3 regions of the Halomonas sp. KX33721 genome follow, and region 2 is predicted to be linked to each of the others. Evidence: predicted binding sites of a transcription regulator. Region 2 holds the regulator's gene; each other region holds the start of a gene.
What was found. Region 2 encodes sigma-54, which starts transcription at its own class of promoters, with help from an activator protein. Its sites were predicted from a motif close to TGGCACNNNNNTTGCTNT; they were not measured.
Positions count from the first base shown of each region.

Region 1 (6,461 bases), on a different contig from region 2:
TCATCCTCATCCTCATCCTCTTCCCAGCGTTCGATGGCGCGTTTGTCGTCGGGGAGTCGCACCATATCGCCCACGTTGAGATTTTGGTGTGACTGAAAGCGGTGGCCGCGTTGGTCGAGAATGGCGGCCACGCTGCCAATGCTCACGGCATCTTCTTCGCGGTAGGCTTCTACTTTGACCCGCACAATGCGGCCTTGGTAACGGGCGGAAAGCACGGCACCTGGGTAGGGGGGGCGTGTGTTCGGGGTCGTCCTTGAAGAGGGCTGCTACGCTGGCGCTGCCGGGCTCGTCCCATTCAATGTGCTTGTGCATGGTGAGCGTCCTTACTATGGGTGAATAAAAATAAGAAGGCTCGTTAAGTGTAGTGTGCGTTGGCAGAACTCGGCCAATCTAATCAAGAGCGCGTCTAGCGCTAGGGTGTGTAGCTGTGGGTAGAGTAGGTACCACAGCTGTGCTGCCAGGGGCTGTTTATCCAGCGCAATCATCACCCATTCCGCTTGGCTCACATAGGCTGCCCGGTTGATCCGTGCGCTTAGCGTTTGCGAGGGCGTGATTAAGCAGTGCACATGGTAGCGCTGCTCAATGGGCGATAGCCGCTCATCTATCTGATTGCATGTCACAATAATTGGCACCACATGCTCTGCAAGGCCCGACTCTCGGATGGAACGTAGGTGTCGCGGTAGCAAGGCTCCTGTCACTGTTGCGTCAACGATAAAGCAAACCGCACTCATGTAAGCGGCTCCCTTTGTTATGAAGCATGTCTGAAAGTAATTTGTTGTAGATGTTGGTTTATTTGCGTATCAAGATAAAGTTTTCTGACGGTAGCTCGCTAGGCGCTGGGTTTTTTGAACCAACCTGGTGCGCTGATACCTTTTTATGAGCTTTTATGGTGCGCCAATAAAAAATAAAGGCGCTTTTGTGCGCAACCAAAAGACCTTTGCTACATGAAGAGGCATCTCTCCATAGGTTTTTGTATTTTAAAAACAAAGCATTATAAATTTTTGATGCCATAATGGTGCAGAGTTGGCATGCTCTGTGCTTATACATTGTAGATGGTTTTGTCACCAGCTATTAGATCGTATGCAGAAGCCTCTCGGCATGCTACAACGATAGCCGGTCTGAAATGATCGCTGGGCGTTTTGTTGTCCATCGTCAGGCAAACGTTAAGCGAACAAAAAAAGACAAACGCGCCACATGCAGCTGCGTGTTGAACGGTTTGTTGAATAACACTTTTATCGATAGCTTACAGTTACAAGCTTTAAGCCACGCTCATACCGGAGGACACTATGTCAGCCAAGACTCTCGCGCTAATCGAAGAACATGATGTTAAGTGGGTAGACCTGCGTTTCACCGACACGCGCGGTAAAGAGCAGCACGTCACCGTACCGGCACGCGACGTGAATGAAGAGTTTTTTGAAAACGGCCAAATGTTTGACGGCTCTTCTATTGAAGGCTGGAAAGGCATTAATGAATCCGACATGATCCTGCGTCCGGAAGACGGCACCGGCTTCCTGGACCCCTTCACCGAAGACGCTACCCTGATCCTGCGTTGCGACATCATCGAGCCTGCTACCATGCAGGGCTATGATCGCGACCCGCGCTCTATCGCTAAGCGTGCAGAAGCTTACCTGCAGTCTACCGGTCTGGGCGACACCGCCTTCTTCGGCCCAGAGCCGGAATTCTTCATCTTTGACGAAGTGCACTGGAAGTCCGATATCCAGGGCTCTATGTACAAAATCACGTCTGATGAAGGCGCTTGGGCAACTGACAATAAAGTAGAAGGCGGCAACCTGGGTCACCGTCCGCGCGTGAAAGGCGGCTACTTCCCGGTTCCTCCGGTCGATAGCTTCCACGATATCCGTGGCGCGATGTGTAACACCCTGGAAGCGATTGGCCAGACCGTGGAAGTTCACCACCACGAAGTTGCCAACGCGGGTCAGAACGAAATCGGCGTTAAATTCAACACGCTGGTGAAGAAAGCTGACGAAGTTCAGGAAATGAAGTACGTGATCCACAACGTGGCGCACGCTTACGGCAAAACCGCTACCTTCATGCCGAAACCGCTGGTAGGCGACAACGGTTCTGGTATGCACGTACACCAGTCGTTCTGGAAAGATGGTCAGAACCAGTTTGCTGGCGACGAGTACGCGGGCCTGTCTGAAATGGCGCTGTACTACATCGGCGGTATCATCAAGCACGCTCGTGCCCTGAACGCCTTCACCAACGCTTCTACCAACTCGTACAAGCGTCTGGTTCCGGGCTTCGAAGCACCGGTCATGCTGGCCTACAGTGCCCGTAACCGTTCTGCTTCTATCCGTATTCCTTACACCGCTAGCCCGAAAGGCAAGCGTGTAGAGACTCGCTTCCCTGATCCGACTGCTAACCCCTACCTGGCGTTTGCAGCGATGCTGATGGCGGGTATCGACGGTATCAAGAACAAGATCCACCCTGGCGATGCCATGGACAAGAACCTGTACGACCTGCCGCCGGAAGAAGGCAAGTCCGTACCGACCGTTGCCAACAGCCTGGACCAAGCACTGGAAGCACTCGATGCTGACCGTGCGTTCCTGACCGAAGGCGGCGTATTTACTGATGAAATGATCGATGCTTACATCGAGCTGAAGATGGAAGAAGTGGAGCGCATTCGCATGACCACTCACCCGATCGAGTTCGACATGTACTACTCTTGCTAAGAACGGTTGCTAAACACCGTTTTAACAAGAGTGCTAACATCACCCTTGCGGTGTGATTAGCCTGAAAAACCCCGCCTCGGCGGGGTTCTTTGTTGGAGCAACATAAGGGTGAGAAAGTAATGATCAGTAGATGGCGTTTGCGTCAAAAAAGTGGTTTGTCCACAGGGGCTGCGCTACTGCTGGGCTTGTGGGTAAGCGCTGCGCAGGCTCAAACGGTGTATCGTGTGGTGGATGCGCAGGGCAACGTGACGTTTACTGACAACCCAGAGCGTGGTGGTAAAGCGATCACGCTGGCCCCGCTGCAGAGCGTGCCTACCGCTGCTCGGCCTGCTTCTCTGTCTCCCCGCGCGAAGGGGAATCCTGGCCAACCGTTTATGCCCTATGACCGCTTTGCGATTGCTAACCCAGCGGCGGGGGCCTCGTTGCGAAATAATATGACGCCGGTTGAAGTGGCGGTTTCGCCGCCGCTACGCGACGACCACCAAATTCAACTGCTCGTGAATGGCGAACTAAGCCAATCTGCCCTGCATAGCGATGCGTTCTGGCTGGCGGGCTTGCCAGCGGGACAACACCAGCTGCAGGCCGAACTGTTGGATAGCCAAGGGCGTATTCAACACCGCACCGATCCGGTGACTATTTTTATTGCTGAATAGTGCAATGCACTACAATGGTGCATAGGAGTATCTGAATTTGTTCGGCAGTGCGCTATAACGGCTCGCTGTGCCCACACCGGCTGCCCATCAGCCGTGCATGCCGCCGTTTGTGCTTAATTGGCGCGCTTTTTGCAGTTCCTCTCTCAACGATCCCATCACGCTAGTGTTCATCACACTATTATTAGAGCGACGTTTCAGGACACGCCATGTATCAGCGCTTATTAGAACATCTCACCACCGCAGTGCTACTGCTCGACGGTGAACTCCGTGTCCGCTGGATGAACCCAGCGGCGGAAGCGCTGCTAGCGGTGAGCTTTAGCCGTGTGCAGGGTATTAGTCTAGATACCTTGCTAGGCGGTGGGGAAAGTATTGATGAGGTATTGGCCAAAGCGCGGGATGCCTTTCACCCCTATACCCAGCGGGAAGCGCGTGTCACGCCGCTCAATAGTGAGCCGCTCACGGTGGACTATACGGTAACGCCCCTCTCAGCCGATGAGCTGCTGCTGGAAGTCGAGCCGCGAGACCGCTTGATGCAGATCTCCCGCGAAGAGGCGCTCACCACCCGCCAAGAGACCATTAAGGTGCTGGCGCGGGGCTTGGCCCACGAGGTGAAAAACCCATTAGGCGGCATTCGCGGTGCGGCGCAACTGCTGGAGCGTGATTTAGACGACCCGGCGCTGCGGGAATTTACCCATATCATCGTCGAAGAAGTCGACCGCTTACGAGATTTGGTTGATTCCATGCTGGGCCCGAACCGCATCATTAAACATGAGCCGGTCAATATCCATAAAGTGCTGGAGCGAGTGCGAGCGCTGCTGATTGCCGAGCATCCCGATGTCACCGTCAACCGTGATTACGACCCCAGCCTGCCGGATCTTTCCGGTGATGAGTCGCAAATGATTCAAGCGGTATTGAACGTGGCGCGTAACGCGGTGCAGGCCATGAGCGATGCAGAGACCCCCTCACCGGAGCTGATTCTGCGCACCCGTGCCCGGCGCCAGTTCACTTTAGGCGCCGAGCGGCACCGGCTAGTGAGCGAAGTCGGCGTGATTGATAACGGCCCTGGCATTCCTGAAAGCCTACGCGAAACCCTCTTTTACCCGATGGTGTCTGGCCGCGCGGAAGGCAGCGGTTTGGGGCTATCCATTGCTCAGTCAATTTTGTATCAACATCAGGGATTGATCGAATGCGACTCACGACCTGGACATACCGAATTTCGTTTACTGATTCCATTAGTTATTAATTGCACCGGAGAAGCGTCATGACTGAGGCGACACGTACCGATGTTGCACGGGTGGTTATTGTCGATGATGACCGCGCTATCCGTTGGGTGCTGGAGCGCGCACTGGCGCAGCCAGACCTAGAGGTCGAGTGTATTGAGCGTGCCGACACAGCGCTGGCACGGCTGCTGGAAAGCCCACCGGATGTGTTGGTGACCGATATTCGCATGCCGGGGATTGATGGGCTGGATTTAATGTCACGGGTTCGCGAAGCCCACCCGGACCTGCCGGTCATTGTCATGACCGCTCACTCCGATTTAGATAGCGCCGTGGCCTCTTATCAGGGGGGGGCGTTTGAGTACTTGCCCAAGCCGTTTGATGTGGATGAGGCGCTGGCGCTGGTACGCCGTGCGGTAGCCCACGCCCGTGAACGCCAGCGGCCGGTGAGCGTGCCGGAAGGCCTAAGCGCCGAGATCATCGGTGAAGCGCCCGCCATGCAGGAAGTCTTTCGCGCCATTGGGCGGCTCTCCCATTCGCACATTACGGTACTGATTAACGGTGAGTCGGGCACCGGTAAAGAGCGTGTCGCCCAGGCGCTGCATCAGCACAGCCCGAGGGCGGGCAAGCCGTTTATTGCTTTGAATATGGCGGCAATTCCTCGTGACTTAATAGAGTCCGAGCTTTTTGGCCATGAGAAAGGCGCGTTTACTGGGGCGGCTGCCCAGCGCCAAGGGCGCTTCGAGCAGGCCAACGGTGGCACGCTGTTTCTGGATGAAATCGGCGATATGCCCGCCGAGACGCAAACCCGTCTGCTGCGCGTGCTGGCCGACGGCGAGTTTTACCGCGTGGGCGGGCATACCCCGGTAAAAGTTGATGTGCGGATTATCGCGGCAACCCACCAGAACCTAGAGTCGTTGGTAGATGATGGGCGCTTTCGTGAAGACTTGTTCCACCGTCTGAACGTGATTCGCGTTCATCTACCGCGCCTTGCCGAGCGCCGCGAAGATATTCCCCGGCTAACCCGGCATTTTTTGGCCGAAGCGGCGAAAGAGCTTTCCACCGATATCAAAGTGCTGACCCCTGAGGCAGAGGCGCACTTAACCCGGCTGCCGTGGCCCGGCAACGTACGTCAGCTGGAAAATATCTGCCGTTGGTTAACGGTCATGGCCTCTGGCCGGGAAATCCTGGTAGAAGACCTGCCGCCAGAGCTACGCACGGTCGGTGCGTCGGAAAGTAGCGTCCACGGTGATTGGCGTTCAGCATTTCGCGATTGGGCTGATCATGCTTTGGCAGAAGGCCATACGCACCTGCTGGAAGAGGCGGTACCTGATTTCGAGCGCATTTTGATTGAAACTGCACTCAAACATACCGGTGGTCGCAAAGGCGAGGCCGCTGAGCTGCTGGGCTGGGGGCGTAATACGCTGACCCGTAAACTAAAAACGCTGCTGCCTGCGTTGGCGGATGACGCCTAGGGCATCGGCTCGGCGGAAATGGGGGCAGGGAGTACAAACACGGCATCGGCCAGTGTTGGCTCGGGGAGGTCACACTCAGCCTGTTCCCAGGGCAGCAGGCTGAAGGTGTGTTGAATCCCCAGCCCTTCTAGCTGATGCTCCACACCATGGCGGCAGCTTCCGTAGGCGTGCGTGGTTAAGGTGCCTGTGAGCAGCGCAGCCAAACCCAAACTGATGCGCACCGCGTTAGCCCTCTTGAGCCTTAAGGCGGTTGATGTCGGCAAGAATCTCTTCTGTCAGTGTGGCGTTGGCGCGCATATCGCCGTTGCGGGAAGCTTCCATCGCCGCTTGCAGCTTGCGTTCGTACGCTTGTTGAAGCTTCTTTTTTGGGTCGCGCTTAAATAGTCCAAGCATGTGCACTCTCCTTTTTAACGTATATTTTTT
Region 1 is NZ_LVIA01000043.1:10,017-16,477, forward strand. It holds gene A3220_RS14965 (hypothetical protein) at 1-215, opposite strand, end outside; gene A3220_RS14970 (hypothetical protein) at 327-731, opposite strand; gene glnA (glutamate--ammonia ligase) at 1,287-2,693, shown strand; gene A3220_RS14980 (DUF4124 domain-containing protein) at 2,813-3,346, shown strand; gene glnL (nitrogen regulation protein NR(II)) at 3,553-4,611, shown strand; gene ntrC (nitrogen regulation protein NR(I)) at 4,608-6,038, shown strand; gene A3220_RS14995 (hypothetical protein) at 6,035-6,259, opposite strand; gene A3220_RS17320 (DUF6435 family protein) at 6,264-6,431, opposite strand.
Region 1: the regulator sigma-54 is predicted to act here: its motif matches at 1,025-1,042, upstream of glnA (glutamate--ammonia ligase).

Region 2 (6,461 bases):
GGGTCAAGTGCGACTGCCCGCGCTAATGCCACCCGCCGCGCCATACCCCCTGATAGCTCAGCGGGAGTTAAATGCCTTGCCCCCCGCAACCCTACTGCCTGCAACTTTAGCAACACTAAGTCGCGAATCATGGTGTCGGGCAAGTCAGTATGCACCCGCAGCGGGAAGGCCACATTCTCGAAAACATCTAAGTCCGAAAACAGCGCGCCGCTCTGAAACAGCATTCCCATACGCTTACGTAGCGTAAACAACGCCTTGCGTGACAGGCGGTGAACATCCTGCCCATCAATTAAAATCCGCCCACGGTCTGGCGTTAATTGGCCACCAATGAGCTTCAATAGCGTTGTTTTACCCGTGCCGCTTGGCCCCATAATAGCGGTGACTTTGCCACGCGGAATGGTCATATTAACGCCACGGAAGATATCGTTATCTCCACGGGAAAAGTAAACATCTTCAACCTGTATGAAGGGAACATCCGTCATATGCTGATTGACCTTCATCGTTGATGCCAGAACGCGTCAGTATAAACCGACTGGGCGCGGGGCAGTTTAGAAAACAGTGTTTTCGAAATATTATCGAACATCGTATCCTAACGCTACTCTTAGTAACAGTCGCACAAATCATTGCCGTACAAACCACTCGTCAATAGAACTCACTAATACCGCAGGTACTTGCTGCATGCTTTAGCTAAACACCGCTGCAAGATGTTATTCTTACTAGTCACCTACTCACATCATGAAAACGAGACATGCCATGCGCCAGCCACTCTCTACACCCAGCCAACTGCGTGAAAGTGCGCTGCGCACCTTGCAAATCGAGCAAGCGGCTATTGGCGGCTTGCAAGCCAAGCTAGATGAAAACTTTGACCACGCCTGTCAGCTTATGCTTGCCTGTCAGGGACGCGTGGTAGTCACCGGCATGGGAAAGTCAGGTCATATCGCCGGCAAAATCGCAGCCACCCTAGCCAGCACAGGCACTCCAGCCTTTTTTGTTCACCCAGGTGAAGCCAGCCATGGCGACTTGGGCATGATTACCCGCGCCGATGTGGTTTTGGCACTCTCTAACTCCGGTGAAACCGCTGAAGTAACGGCCCTACTTCCGCTACTCAAGCGCCTTGGCACACCGCTGGTCAGTATGACTGGCCGCCCAGGCTCCACTCTTGCACAGCACTCAGACGCCCACCTGGATAGCGGTGTAGAACGAGAAGCCTGCCCGCTTGACCTAGCACCCACCAGCTCCACCACCGCCGCCCTTGCCCTAGGCGACGCCCTTGCTGTTGCTCTATTGGAAGCACGGGGCTTTACCGCTGAAGACTTTGCCCTCTCTCACCCTGGCGGCAGCCTCGGTAAGCGCTTACTACTGCGTGTTAGCGACTTAATGCACGATGGCTCACGGCTCCCTCAAGTAGCGCTGGGCAGCCCGCTGCGCGATGCACTACTTGAGATAACACGCCAAGGGCTGGGCTTTACCTGCGTGGTGGATAGCGAAGGCCGTCTTGCCGGGGTCTATACCGACGGCGACTTGCGTCGCACGCTAGACCAACACCACGACCTGCGCGATGTTCAGGTAGATGACGTAATGACGCGCCCCGGCAAGCGCATTGGTCCAGACATACTAGCTGCCGAAGCGGTGCGCATTATGGAAGATAACCGTATCACTGCACTGGCTGTTGTTGATGAACAGCAGCGCCCCATCGGCGCGCTGCATATGCATGACCTGCTTGCCAGCGGCGTTATTTAACGACTTTATACTGCTTTTTTGGCAATGGATGATGGAGGCTTTATGGCCCTACCTGATGCACTACTCGACCGGCTTCGCCGCGTAAAACTGCTTGCGATTGATGTAGACGGTGTACTTACTGACGGCCGTCTCTATTTTCAGGCTGACGGTATCGAAATCAAAGCGTTTCACACCCAGGACGGTCATGGCCTGAAGTTACTCAAGCGTGTCGGCATCCATGTGGCGCTGATTACCGGCCGTGATTCACCTATGGTGAGCCAGCGCGCTGCCGCCTTAGGAATCACTCACGTATACCAGGGCTGTGAAGACAAACTCACTACCCTGAGAGCGCTTTGTCAGCGGCTTGATATCACCTTAGAACAGGTCGCCTACTGTGGAGATGACCTACCTGATCTTGCTCCGATCAAGCGCTCCGGTGTCGGTATTACGGTCCCCAATGCTCCGGACTACATGCACCCCCATGCCGACTGGATCACTGAACGCCTTGGCGGACACGGGGCTGTGCGTGAAATTTGCGATACGCTCCTAACGTCCCAAGGGCACTGGGATGCCGTACTCGATACGTATCTGCACGGACAGCCATAATGCGCTTTAGGGTAAGAAAACGGGTCTGGATCACGGCAATGGTCATCGCCCTAGGCGGCGTGCTGGTTTGGCTAGACCCTCGCGGCCCCCAGGAGACTGAGATTGACTCTGAAGCTCGTGCCCAGGAACCTGGGCACGTATTAGAGAATGCCGAAATTACCCTATTTGGCGAAACAGGCACTATTCAGCAATCTCTGGTAACCCCACGGCTGGTGCATACTCCGCAAACGGCAATGACTGACGTGTTGTCACCCCGTGCCACGCTGTTTGATAGCGAACAACGTGAGTGGCTCGCCACGGCGAACACTGGCACCCTCAATACTGAAACCCAAGCATTAACATTGGCAGGCTCCGCGCGACTACTAGCGCCTGAAGAGGGGTGGCAGCTTGATAGCGAACTATTAAACTACGACGGGACCACCCGGCATGCCTGGAGCGACACCCACGTAGTGTTGCAGCAGCCCCCTCAGCGTATGGAAGCCTCCCGAATGGATGTATGGCTGGATGACAGCCAAGTCCGTTTAACCAACAACGTGCGCGGCGTTCATCCGCCGGCCACCCGTTCCCCTTAGGAGTCGCGATGAATGCTCTAATCCGCACTGTACTTCTTGCCCTAGCCGTGCCGCTTGTCACAATTGCACTGCCTGTAGCGGCACAAAACCAAGCGCCTATTCATGTGGAGGCCGACCGGTTAGATCTTGACCAACGAGCAGGGACAGCCGTGTACACCGGTAACGTTGACATTCGCCAAGGCAATATGCAGCTACGCGGCGAGCGTGTCGAAATTCAGCGTAACAATGCTGGCGAGTTGTCTCGCGCCATCGCTACGGGCGAGCGTGCTTACTTGCGTAACCAAATTGAAGACCAAGAAACCCCTATAGAAGGCTGGGCGCGTCGGATTATTTATCACGTTTCCGAACGCCGGGTTGAGCTGATTGACCAAGCTGAGCTGACCCAGCAAGGAGATCACTTCCAAGGTGGACGTTTAGAGTACTTTATCGATCAAGAAGTAGTACAAGCACGCTCTGACGTTAGCGGCAGTGAAAATCAGCGTATTCGTATGACCCTTCAGCCCGAACAATAGGAAGTGGCCACGTGGCAGCATCAACATCCCCAGCCCCCACACCAGTAAAAACGCTCTACGCCCATCATTTAGCGAAGAGCTATAAGCGCCGCCGTGTGGTTAAAGATATTAATCTGGAAATCACTCAAGGTAGCGTGGTTGGGCTACTTGGCCCTAATGGTGCAGGTAAAACCACCTCGTTTTATATGATTGTGGGGTTGGTCAAATTGGATGCGGGCAAAGTAGGCATTGACGACCTTGACCTCACTCATGCTCCTATGCATGAACGCGCCATGGCAGGGATTGGTTATCTACCCCAGGAAGCTTCCATCTTCCGCAAGCTCTCCGTGGCTGACAACATTATGGCCATTTTAGAGACACGCAAAGAGCTTGATCGAAGCGCCCGGGAAGCACAACTTGAGTTACTACTTGAAGATTTTCACATCACTCATATACGCGACAACTTAGGCATGAGTCTTTCTGGGGGCGAACGCCGCCGTGTTGAAATCGCCCGCTCTTTGGCCACCGAACCGGCCTTTATCCTGCTGGATGAACCTTTTGCCGGGGTTGACCCGATTTCCGTTGGGGAAATTAAAGCTATCATTCGAGCGTTAAAGAAACGCCACATTGGTGTATTGATCACCGACCATAACGTTCGTGAAACGCTGGATATTTGTGATATTGCCTACATTGTTGGCGACGGTCACATCATTGCCAGTGGAAACGCCCAGGAAATCCTCAACAACCAGAAGGTTCGAGATGTCTATTTAGGCGCTGATTTCCGCCTTTAAACAGTGACCTGCAGAAGCATTTCTTTTAGTGGCATGCTTATTGCACTTGCACCAAGCCATAACTCACTCTAGGGTGGAGCTTTCTGATTAACGAGTGGTTCTCAGATGGTCATGAAAGCTTCTCTCCAATTGCGTATCGGCACACAGCTGACCATGACACCTCAGCTGCAGCAGGCTATCGCCCTGCTTCAGCTATCGACGCTGGACCTTCGTCAAGAAATTCAGCAAGCGCTAGATGCCAATCCCATGCTTGAGCAAGAAGATGAGTTTGGCGAGCAGGCTGTCAGTGAGCCTCAAGAGGCTGAGTGGTCCGAGAGCATCCCCAACGAACTCTCCGTCGACAGTGACTGGTCAGATACCTATCAAGACATAGGCAGCCTGGGTGGCAACAGTGAAGGCCCCGACTTCGAACGCCAAGCCGCTGGACAAAGCCTACATGGCCACCTGCTATGGCAACTGGCCATGACAGACTTTAGCCCGCGAGAATACGCCATCGCGGAAAGCCTGATTGATGCGCTGGATGCCAACGGCTATCTCACCCAGCCGCTTAATGACATTCGGGAAGGATTAAAAGCCCAAGGCCATGACAGCTTAAGCCAGCGGGAAGTGGAAAATACCCTGCTGCGCTTGCAGCAATTTGAGCCCACCGGCGTCTTTGCCCGAGACCTGCGTGAATGCCTGATGCTGCAACTCGCCTCACTACCTGAGGACACCCCTCTGCTAATGCCCGCCAAACGGCTGGTTCGCCAGTTTTTGGAAGCATTAGGCAAAGACGATATGCGGCTTCTCAAGCGCCGTTTAAGCCTTGATGACGAGCAGCTTGACGATGTCATCCGTTTAATTCGCAGCCTTGACCCACGCCCTGGGAGCACCTATGGCGTTACCGACGACAGCTACATCACCCCCGACCTAGTCGTTCGGCACGACAATGAAGGTTGGCATTTAGAGCTCAATCCAGAAGCACTACCACGCTTGCGTATACAGCCCGACTACGCCAGCTTGATCAAACGCGCAGACAAAAGCCAAGACAACCAGTTCCTCAAAGAGCACCTCCAAGAAGCCCGCTGGCTGATCAAAAGCTTATCGAGTCGCAATGACACGCTGCTACGAGTTGGGCGTGAAATTATTGCACGCCAAATTGGCTTTCTGGAGCATGGCGAAGAAGCAATGAAACCGCTGATTTTAGCGGATATTGCTGAAGCGGTAGAGATGCACGAATCCACCATATCTCGTGTGACCACGCAGAAATTTATTCACACGCCGCGGGGCGTTTTCGAGCTTAAGTACTTCTTCTCAAGCCAGGTAAGCGGCCAAGACGGCGGCGACAGCCACTCCAGCACAGCCATTCGCGCCCGCATCAAAAAGCTGATTCAGGATGAGCCCTCAGGAAAACCGCTCTCCGATAGCCGCTTGGTGACTCTGCTTGAAGAGGAGAGCATTAGCGTTGCACGGCGTACTGTCGCAAAATATCGGGAGTCAATGGGCATTCCCTCGTCAAGTGAGCGCCGCCGTTTACGCTAGTTAAGCGGTACGTATGAACAAACTCAACGCAAGGGCTTTGCAATAGCGTAAAAAGGGTTACAATCGAAGTACAGTCCGATGGATAAGGAGCACGTCAATGCAAGTAAACATCACTGGTCATCACGTTGAACTGACTGACGCCTTGCGCGACTACGTTAACGAAAAGCTGCAGCGCGTTGAACGCCACTACGACAACATTACCACGGTGCAAGTGACCTTATCTGTTGAGAAGGAGCGCCAGCAAGCAGCCTGCACACTGCACGCTGCCGGTGCAGACCTTCACGCCGAAGCGCTTGATAACGACATGTATGCCGCTATTGATGCGCTAGCAGACAAAATCGATCGTCAACTCGTTAAACATAAGGAAAAAGCACAAGCTCGCGCCCAGGGCGCTGGTGTGCGTTAACTCAATGACGTTGGAAACCATCCTCCCCCCGGAGCGCGTGCTTTATGACGTTCCCGGGGGCAGCAAAAAACGGGTGCTGGAGTTTTTCAGCACCTTTATCGCCCAAAATACACCCAGCCTAGATAGCCAAGAGGTGTTTAGCCGACTCATTGGCCGCGAGCGACTAGGCAGTACGGGGATAGGCAACGGGGTTGCCATCCCCCACGCTCGCAGTCCTCACTGTAGCGCACCCATTGCTGGCTTTTTAAAGCTTGCTGAGCCAGTAGACTTCGACGCCATTGATGGCGACCCGGTGGATCTTGTGTTTGTGCTGCTGGTACCAGAAGAGGCAGATGACACCCACCTAGCACTGCTT
Region 2 is NZ_LVIA01000012.1:24,346-30,806, reverse strand. It holds gene A3220_RS04275 (ATP-binding cassette domain-containing protein) at 1-482, opposite strand, end outside; gene A3220_RS04270 (KpsF/GutQ family sugar-phosphate isomerase) at 754-1,740, shown strand; gene A3220_RS04265 (HAD hydrolase family protein) at 1,783-2,325, shown strand; gene lptC (LPS export ABC transporter periplasmic protein LptC) at 2,325-2,897, shown strand; gene lptA (lipopolysaccharide transport periplasmic protein LptA) at 2,906-3,409, shown strand; gene lptB (LPS export ABC transporter ATP-binding protein) at 3,421-4,179, shown strand; gene A3220_RS04245 (RNA polymerase factor sigma-54) at 4,285-5,700, shown strand; gene raiA (ribosome-associated translation inhibitor RaiA) at 5,798-6,106, shown strand; gene ptsN (PTS IIA-like nitrogen regulatory protein PtsN) at 6,111-6,461, shown strand, end outside.

Region 3 (6,461 bases), on a different contig from region 2:
ACGCTCGCCGGTGCTCGGTTCATTGGGCACCCCCACGAAAATGCTGCCAGCCAGTCGCCCCTTCTACAGGCACTCCCGTCACCCCAAGCGCTTCGGTGCAGCGGCCAATAATGCTAAGCGAAAGGCCTAACTCGGCCAGCTGCATTTGCGCTTGAGCAACCTTGGAGGGAGGTAGTGTCACCAGCAGTTCGTAGTCATCACCGCCAGATAGCGCTGCGGTTAAGGCCGCTTCGCTGCCCAGCACTTCGGCTAATCCTTCGGCTAGGGGTAGCGAGTCGGGCTGCAAAGCGACACCTACCTGGGACGCTTCCCGCAGATGCGCCAGATCCGCTAGCAGGCCATCGGAGATATCCATCGCCGCTGTGGCCAATCCGCGTAGCGCAATGCCGGCCTTTAGCCGGGGCTGAGGCAAGAGATAGCGCTGTAGCAACGGGTGTTTCAGGTCGCGTTCACCCTGTTGCCACAACGCTAGCCCGCCAGCACCGCCACCTAATGCACCGGTCACGGCCACCACATCGCCCACCTGCGCGCCCGAACGCGTTATAGCCGTGCCAGTAGGCACTTCGCCCATCACGGTGACGCTAATGCTGAGCGCGCCAGAGGTAACATCGCCTCCAGCGAGTGTCGTCGCGTGCTGCTGGCAAAGCGTGTGAAAACCGCTGGCATAATCGGCAAGCCACTGCTCAGCGGCAGTGTCATCTTTAAAGGCGCGCTGATCCAAGGTGATAGCCATCAAGCACCAGCGCGACTGAGCTCCCATCGCGGCTAAGTCGCTGAGTGCCACGGCTAACCCCCGGTGTCCTATCGCATAGGCGGGGGCATCGTGGGGAAAGTGTACATCGACGACGGATGTATCAACACTCACCGCCAGCTGCTGCCCCGCCTGGGGTACCAATAGAGTGGCGTCATCGCCGCATCCTAGGGCAACGCCATCTGTCGCTTGTGCCTCCTGCGGCGACATAAAGTAACGTCGAATCAGATCGAATTCGGCAAGCACAAAGGCCCCTTAAACGCTTGATCAGGCGGCCCGCTTACAAGCGGCGGGCGCTGACTTCGGCACTTCGTAAGCGGTTTGCCAGCTTATCGAGAATGCCATTCACGTATTTATGGCCGTCGGTGGCGCCAAATGATTTTGCCAGCTCAACGCCTTCGTTAATCACTACGCGGTAAGGCACTTCCATTCGCCGGGAAAGCTCGTAAGCGCCGAGACGAAGAATCGCCAGCTCCACCGCGTCCAAATCTTCCAAACGGCGATCAAGCAATGGGGCAATTTCACGGTCCAGCTCGGTTTTGAAACGCACCGTGTTATGCAGTAGCTCATGGAACAGCGCTTTGTCCGCGATTTCCATGACCTTTACCCAGTTCTCATGATCTTCTAAGTCATCGTCAGCCACTTGGCTACGAAACTCAGCTTCAATCGTGGTAATGGACTTACCGGTCATCTGCCACTGGTAAAGCCCCTGTACCGCTAACTCCCTTGCGGCGTGACGCCCCTGCTGTGCCGCAGAGGGCTTGCGCTCACGACGCTCGCTCATTGAGAGTCTCCTACCGGCAACGCGCGCAGTAGAGACACCATTTCCATCGCGGCCATCGCCGCTTCGGTGCCTTTATTACCGGCTTTGGTGCCTGCACGCTCAATGGCTTGCTCAATAGACTCAACGGTTAATACGCCATTGGCTACGGGCGTATCAAACTCAAGTTGGAGATGGTTAATAGCCGTGTTGCAGCCACCCGCCACGTACTCAAAATGTGGCGTGCCGCCACGAATGACCGCACCGAGGGCAATCACCGCATCCGGCTTCATCACATTGAGTACACGCTTCACGGCCAGGGGCAGTTCCCACGCGCCCGGCACATGAACGATATGGATATTTTCCACATCCACACCGTGGCGTGTCAGGCTATCGACGGCACCTTCCACCAAGCTATCGACCACGTGGTGATTAAAGCGGCCCACCACGATGACATAGCGTCCATCAACGTCTACAAAAGTGCCTTCAATTTGCGAAAGGGGTTGCATCAATTTATTCCTGCTGAAAAGTTGGCTCATACGCCGTGTCATTGGGCCCCAGGCGCTCGACTACTTCAAGACCAAACCCAGAGAGCGCTGAGAATTTCCACGGAGAGCTGAGTAGCCGCATTTTACCAACGCCTAAGTGGCGCAGAATCTGCGAGCCAGTACCAATCGTTAAGTAGTTGCCAGAACCGTCTGAGTCGTTGGTACGCGGCTGGCGTACGCGATCCAGAAAGATATCTAGCTGGTCTTTCAAATCTTGATTAGGACGCCCATCATCAATCAGTACAAACACACCGGCCTGGGCTTGGGCAATTTCATGAATAGCGCGGTTGGCATCCCACCGACACTGCTCACCCTTCATTAAGCCCATCACGTCGCGCAGCGTATCGGCAAGGTGCACACGTACGGTGGTGGCCTGCTCCGGCGTCGGCTGCCCTTTTACCAGCGCCAAATGGTGCGCACCTTGAATACGATCACGGAACACATGTAGCGCAAGCTTGCCGTGAACGGTCGACACCTGAGAGGTTTCTATATGGTCCACCGTTTGCTCGTTCACAATACGGTAGTGGATCAGATCGGCAATGGTGCCCATCTTAATACCATGCGTCTTCGCAAACACTTCCAGTTCCGGACGACGCGCCATACTGCCGTCATCGTTCATAATTTCACAAATCACACCGCTGGGATCAAAGCCTGCCAGCGCTGCCAAATCACAGGCCGCCTCCGTATGACCGGCACGGCGAAGCACGCCGCCCGGCTCGGCCATCAGCGGGAAAATGTGCCCTGGCTGAACGATGTCCGAAGGCTTGGCATTCGGTGCAACGGCTGCCTGCACAGTGCGCGCGCGGTCAGCCGCTGAAATACCGGTCGTGACGCCTTCGGTTGCCTCAATAGAGAGCGTGAACTTGGTGCCAAAGCCTGAGCCGTTGTCCCGTACCATCAGCGGCAAGTTGAGCTGCTCGCAGCGCTCACGGGTCATCGGCATACAGATCAAGCCGCACGCGTAGCGTGCCATGAAGTTGATATGCTCAGGCTTCACCATTTCGGCGGCCATGATGATATCACCTTCATTCTCGCGATCCTCATCATCCATGAGAATCACCATTTTGCCCTGGCGAATATCGTCCACCAGCTCAGCGATAGGGGATAAGCCCTCAGAAGAGGAGTGCGCCATGGAATCTCCAAAAAATGTGGTCGCATCGTATGCGATTTCGGGCGTCAGGGTACCTTGCAATGACGGCTTGCGCTAGTCAGCGTGAGGGGTGGCGGTGATCCACCAGTCTTGCCCAACGGTTCGCGACTCTTTAATCGTCAAGCGTTTCTGATCGGCCATCTGGGTAATTCCCGGCAGTGCAAATAGTGGCCTTGCTTCACCGCCTAATAGCGTAGGAGCGACAAATAGCTGCAGCTCGTCGACTAAATTCGCCTCCAGTAACGCTCCTGCTAGCGTTGCGCCGGTCTCTACCAACAGCTCGTTAACCTGCTCATTATCCGCCAGCCAACGCAGCATGTCAGCCAGCGCAATACGACCGCCTTCGGCAGGCAGCACCTGAATCTCAGCACCCGCCGCCGCCAGTTTACGCCGTTTCTCTTCGCTATGCTGATCGGTGGTGATAATCAGCGTGCGCCCTGGCTCTCGTAGGCAGGCCGCGGCAAGCGGTAAACGAAGGCGCGAATCCAAGATCACTCTTAGCGGCTGGCGCTGCACGATCTCGGCGGCGTTATCCAGTGCCAGTTGGTCGGCACGCAGCGTTAAGCGTGAATCATCCATAATGATAGATTCCACGCCGCTCAGAATAGCGCTTGAGCGGGCGCGCAGCCGCTGCACTTGGGTGCGCGCTTGCGGGCCGGTAATCCACTGGGACTCCCCCGACCCCATGGCGGTACGGCCATCCAAGCTCATCGCCATTTTCAGCCGCACAAAGGGGCGCTGACGCTCCATACGGGAAATAAAGCCCGGATTCAGCGCCCGGGCATCTGCTTCCAACAGGCCTACCTGCACCTGAATGCCTGCTGCTTTCAAATACTCAATACCGCCACCGCTGACCTGGGGATTAGGGTCCCCCATCGCCACCACCACGCGCGCAACACCCGCTTGCGCCAGCGCCACCGCGCAGGGCCCTGTTCGCCCGGTATGTGAGCAAGGCTCTAGCGTGACATAAGCGGTGGCACCCTGGGCGGCGCTGCCTGCCGCCTTTAGGGCGTGAATTTCTGCATGGGGTTCTCCCGCACGCACATGGTATCCCTCGCCCACAATGCTGCCTTCCGCGCTGCCATCAAAGTGCACCATCACACACCCCACCCTGGGGTTGGGGTCGGTGGTATAAAGCCCGCGTTTGGCTAGCTGGATAGCGCGAGCCATGTAGCGATAGTCGGCGGTGGAGAATTCACCCATTACGATGCTCCGTGCTGTGTCCCACTGCCCTCTGGCTCATCCGTGGGCTCTTGGGAGAGGCGGTCGATTTCCGCCCGGAACTCGTCTAAATCCTGAAATTTACGATATACCGAGGCGAAACGAATATAGGCCACTTGATCCAAGCTACGCAGCGCTTTCATCACCGCTTCACCAATCTCACGCGCGTTGACTTCACGGTCGCCACGGGCGCGCAGCGTCTGGCGAATACGCTCTACCGACACTTCAATCGCTTCAGCGCTTACCGGGCGCTTTTCCAGCGCGCGCAGCATACCGTCGCGTAGTTTCGCCTCATTAAAGCTCTCGCGAGAGCCGTCGGATTTTACGACCCGCGGCATAATCAGCTCAGCGGTTTCATAAGTCGTAAAACGCTCTTGGCAGTTGGCACACTGACGGCGGCGGCGCACCTGGTCGCCTTCCGCCACCAGCCTGGAATCTGTCACTCGGGTATCATTTGCACCACAAAAAGGGCAATGCATGGCAGTCAACCTATTATCAGTACGCACTAGTAGCTGTGCGTGCAGCGTGTCAGCCTATACGAATAAAAAACGCTACAAGGCTTCATGCCCTGCCCGTTATTCGCCATTTTATAAACTGTTTTATCGCCTATTGTCAGCGGCAGCCTTATCGCTGCCCTTAGGGCGTAGCTGTGTTATACAACGCGTATCAACACGGTATTGTAACGATTTGGCACACAAGCTGCAGCGTTTGTCGAAGGTTGATTTATAGGACGCCCTTTATGACCCCTTTCGAGCAGACCGTTCACCACTACCTTACCCACCTGTATGGCCCCCGTGCGGGGGAAGTACAGCGGCGTATTGACCAGCATCTTGCGAATTTTCGTACCGCCTCGACGGCTTCCCCACCCGCTAACACGGCGGGCCACGATGCACCAACATGGAGCGAAAAAGATCAGTGGGTCATTTGTTACGGTGATTCCATCTTGGATGAAGGTACGCCGCCTTTAGCGGTGCTGGATACTTTTCTACAGCGCTATCTGGGGGATGCCATTAGCGGGGTTCACGTACTGCCCTTTTTCCCCTGGAGCAGCGACGACGGCTTTTCGGTGATTCACTACCGCGAGGTCAATAGCGAGCTGGGCGAGTGGGCGCATATCCAAACGCTAGCCAGCCACTATGACTTGATGGCTGATTTAGTGCTGAACCATGTCTCCAGAGAGTCGCTCTGGTTTGTGGATTACCTGACCGGCAGCCTGCCCGGTCGCGACTACTTTATCGAAGTGGATCCGGATACCGATGTCTCCCAAGTCACCCGCCCGCGCAGTAGCCCACTTCTAGTGCCGATCTCTACGCGCCGGGGTACGCGCCACGTGTGGGCGACTTTCTCGGAAGACCAAATAGACCTCAACTTCGAAAACCCGGATGTGTTGTTAGAGTTCGTGGGTATTCTGCTGTTCTACCTACAGCAAGGGGTGCGCATTATTCGCTTGGACGCGGTGGCGTTTTTGTGGAAGCGATTGGGCACCTCCTGCATTCACCTGCCGGAAACCCATACCGTTGTGCGCTTACTTCGCGCCATCGTGGATGAAATAGCCCCCGGCACGCTGCTGATCACCGAAACCAACGTGCCCCATGCCGAAAACATCAGCTACTTTGGCTTGGAGCGATTAGCGAAAGGCGCGCCCGATGAAGCCCACATGGTGTACCAGTTCGCCCTGCCGCCCCTGCTGCTGCACACCCTCACCCGCGGCGAAGCGACGACGCTGCAAACGTGGTTAAACAGCTTGCCGGTGCTGCCTGAACAGTGCACCTACTTAAACTTCACCGCGAGCCACGACGGTATTGGCGTACGGCCGTTAGAAGGCCTGTTGCCTGACCATGAACGCGACGCACTGCTGGAACTGATGCATCGTTTTGGTGGCTTTGTCAGCATGCGCAGCAACCCTGATGGCAGCGACACACCCTACGAAATTAACATTACCTGGTTTGAGGCCATGTGCGGCACCCGCCGCGGGCCAGACCCGTGGCAAATTGCGCGCTTTCTATGCAGCCAAGCGATCATGCTCAGCCT
Region 3 is NZ_LVIA01000030.1:28,975-35,435, forward strand. It holds gene A3220_RS11775 (phosphatidylglycerophosphatase A) at 1-23, opposite strand, end outside; gene thiL (thiamine-phosphate kinase) at 20-997, opposite strand; gene nusB (transcription antitermination factor NusB) at 1,032-1,535, opposite strand; gene ribE (6,7-dimethyl-8-ribityllumazine synthase) at 1,532-2,020, opposite strand; gene ribBA (bifunctional 3,4-dihydroxy-2-butanone-4-phosphate synthase/GTP cyclohydrolase II) at 2,025-3,191, opposite strand; gene ribD (bifunctional diaminohydroxyphosphoribosylaminopyrimidine deaminase/5-amino-6-(5-phosphoribosylamino)uracil reductase RibD) at 3,264-4,412, opposite strand; gene nrdR (transcriptional regulator NrdR) at 4,412-4,909, opposite strand; gene A3220_RS11810 (sugar phosphorylase) at 5,170-6,461, shown strand, end outside.
Region 3: the regulator sigma-54 is predicted to act here: its motif matches at 5,119-5,136, upstream of A3220_RS11810 (sugar phosphorylase).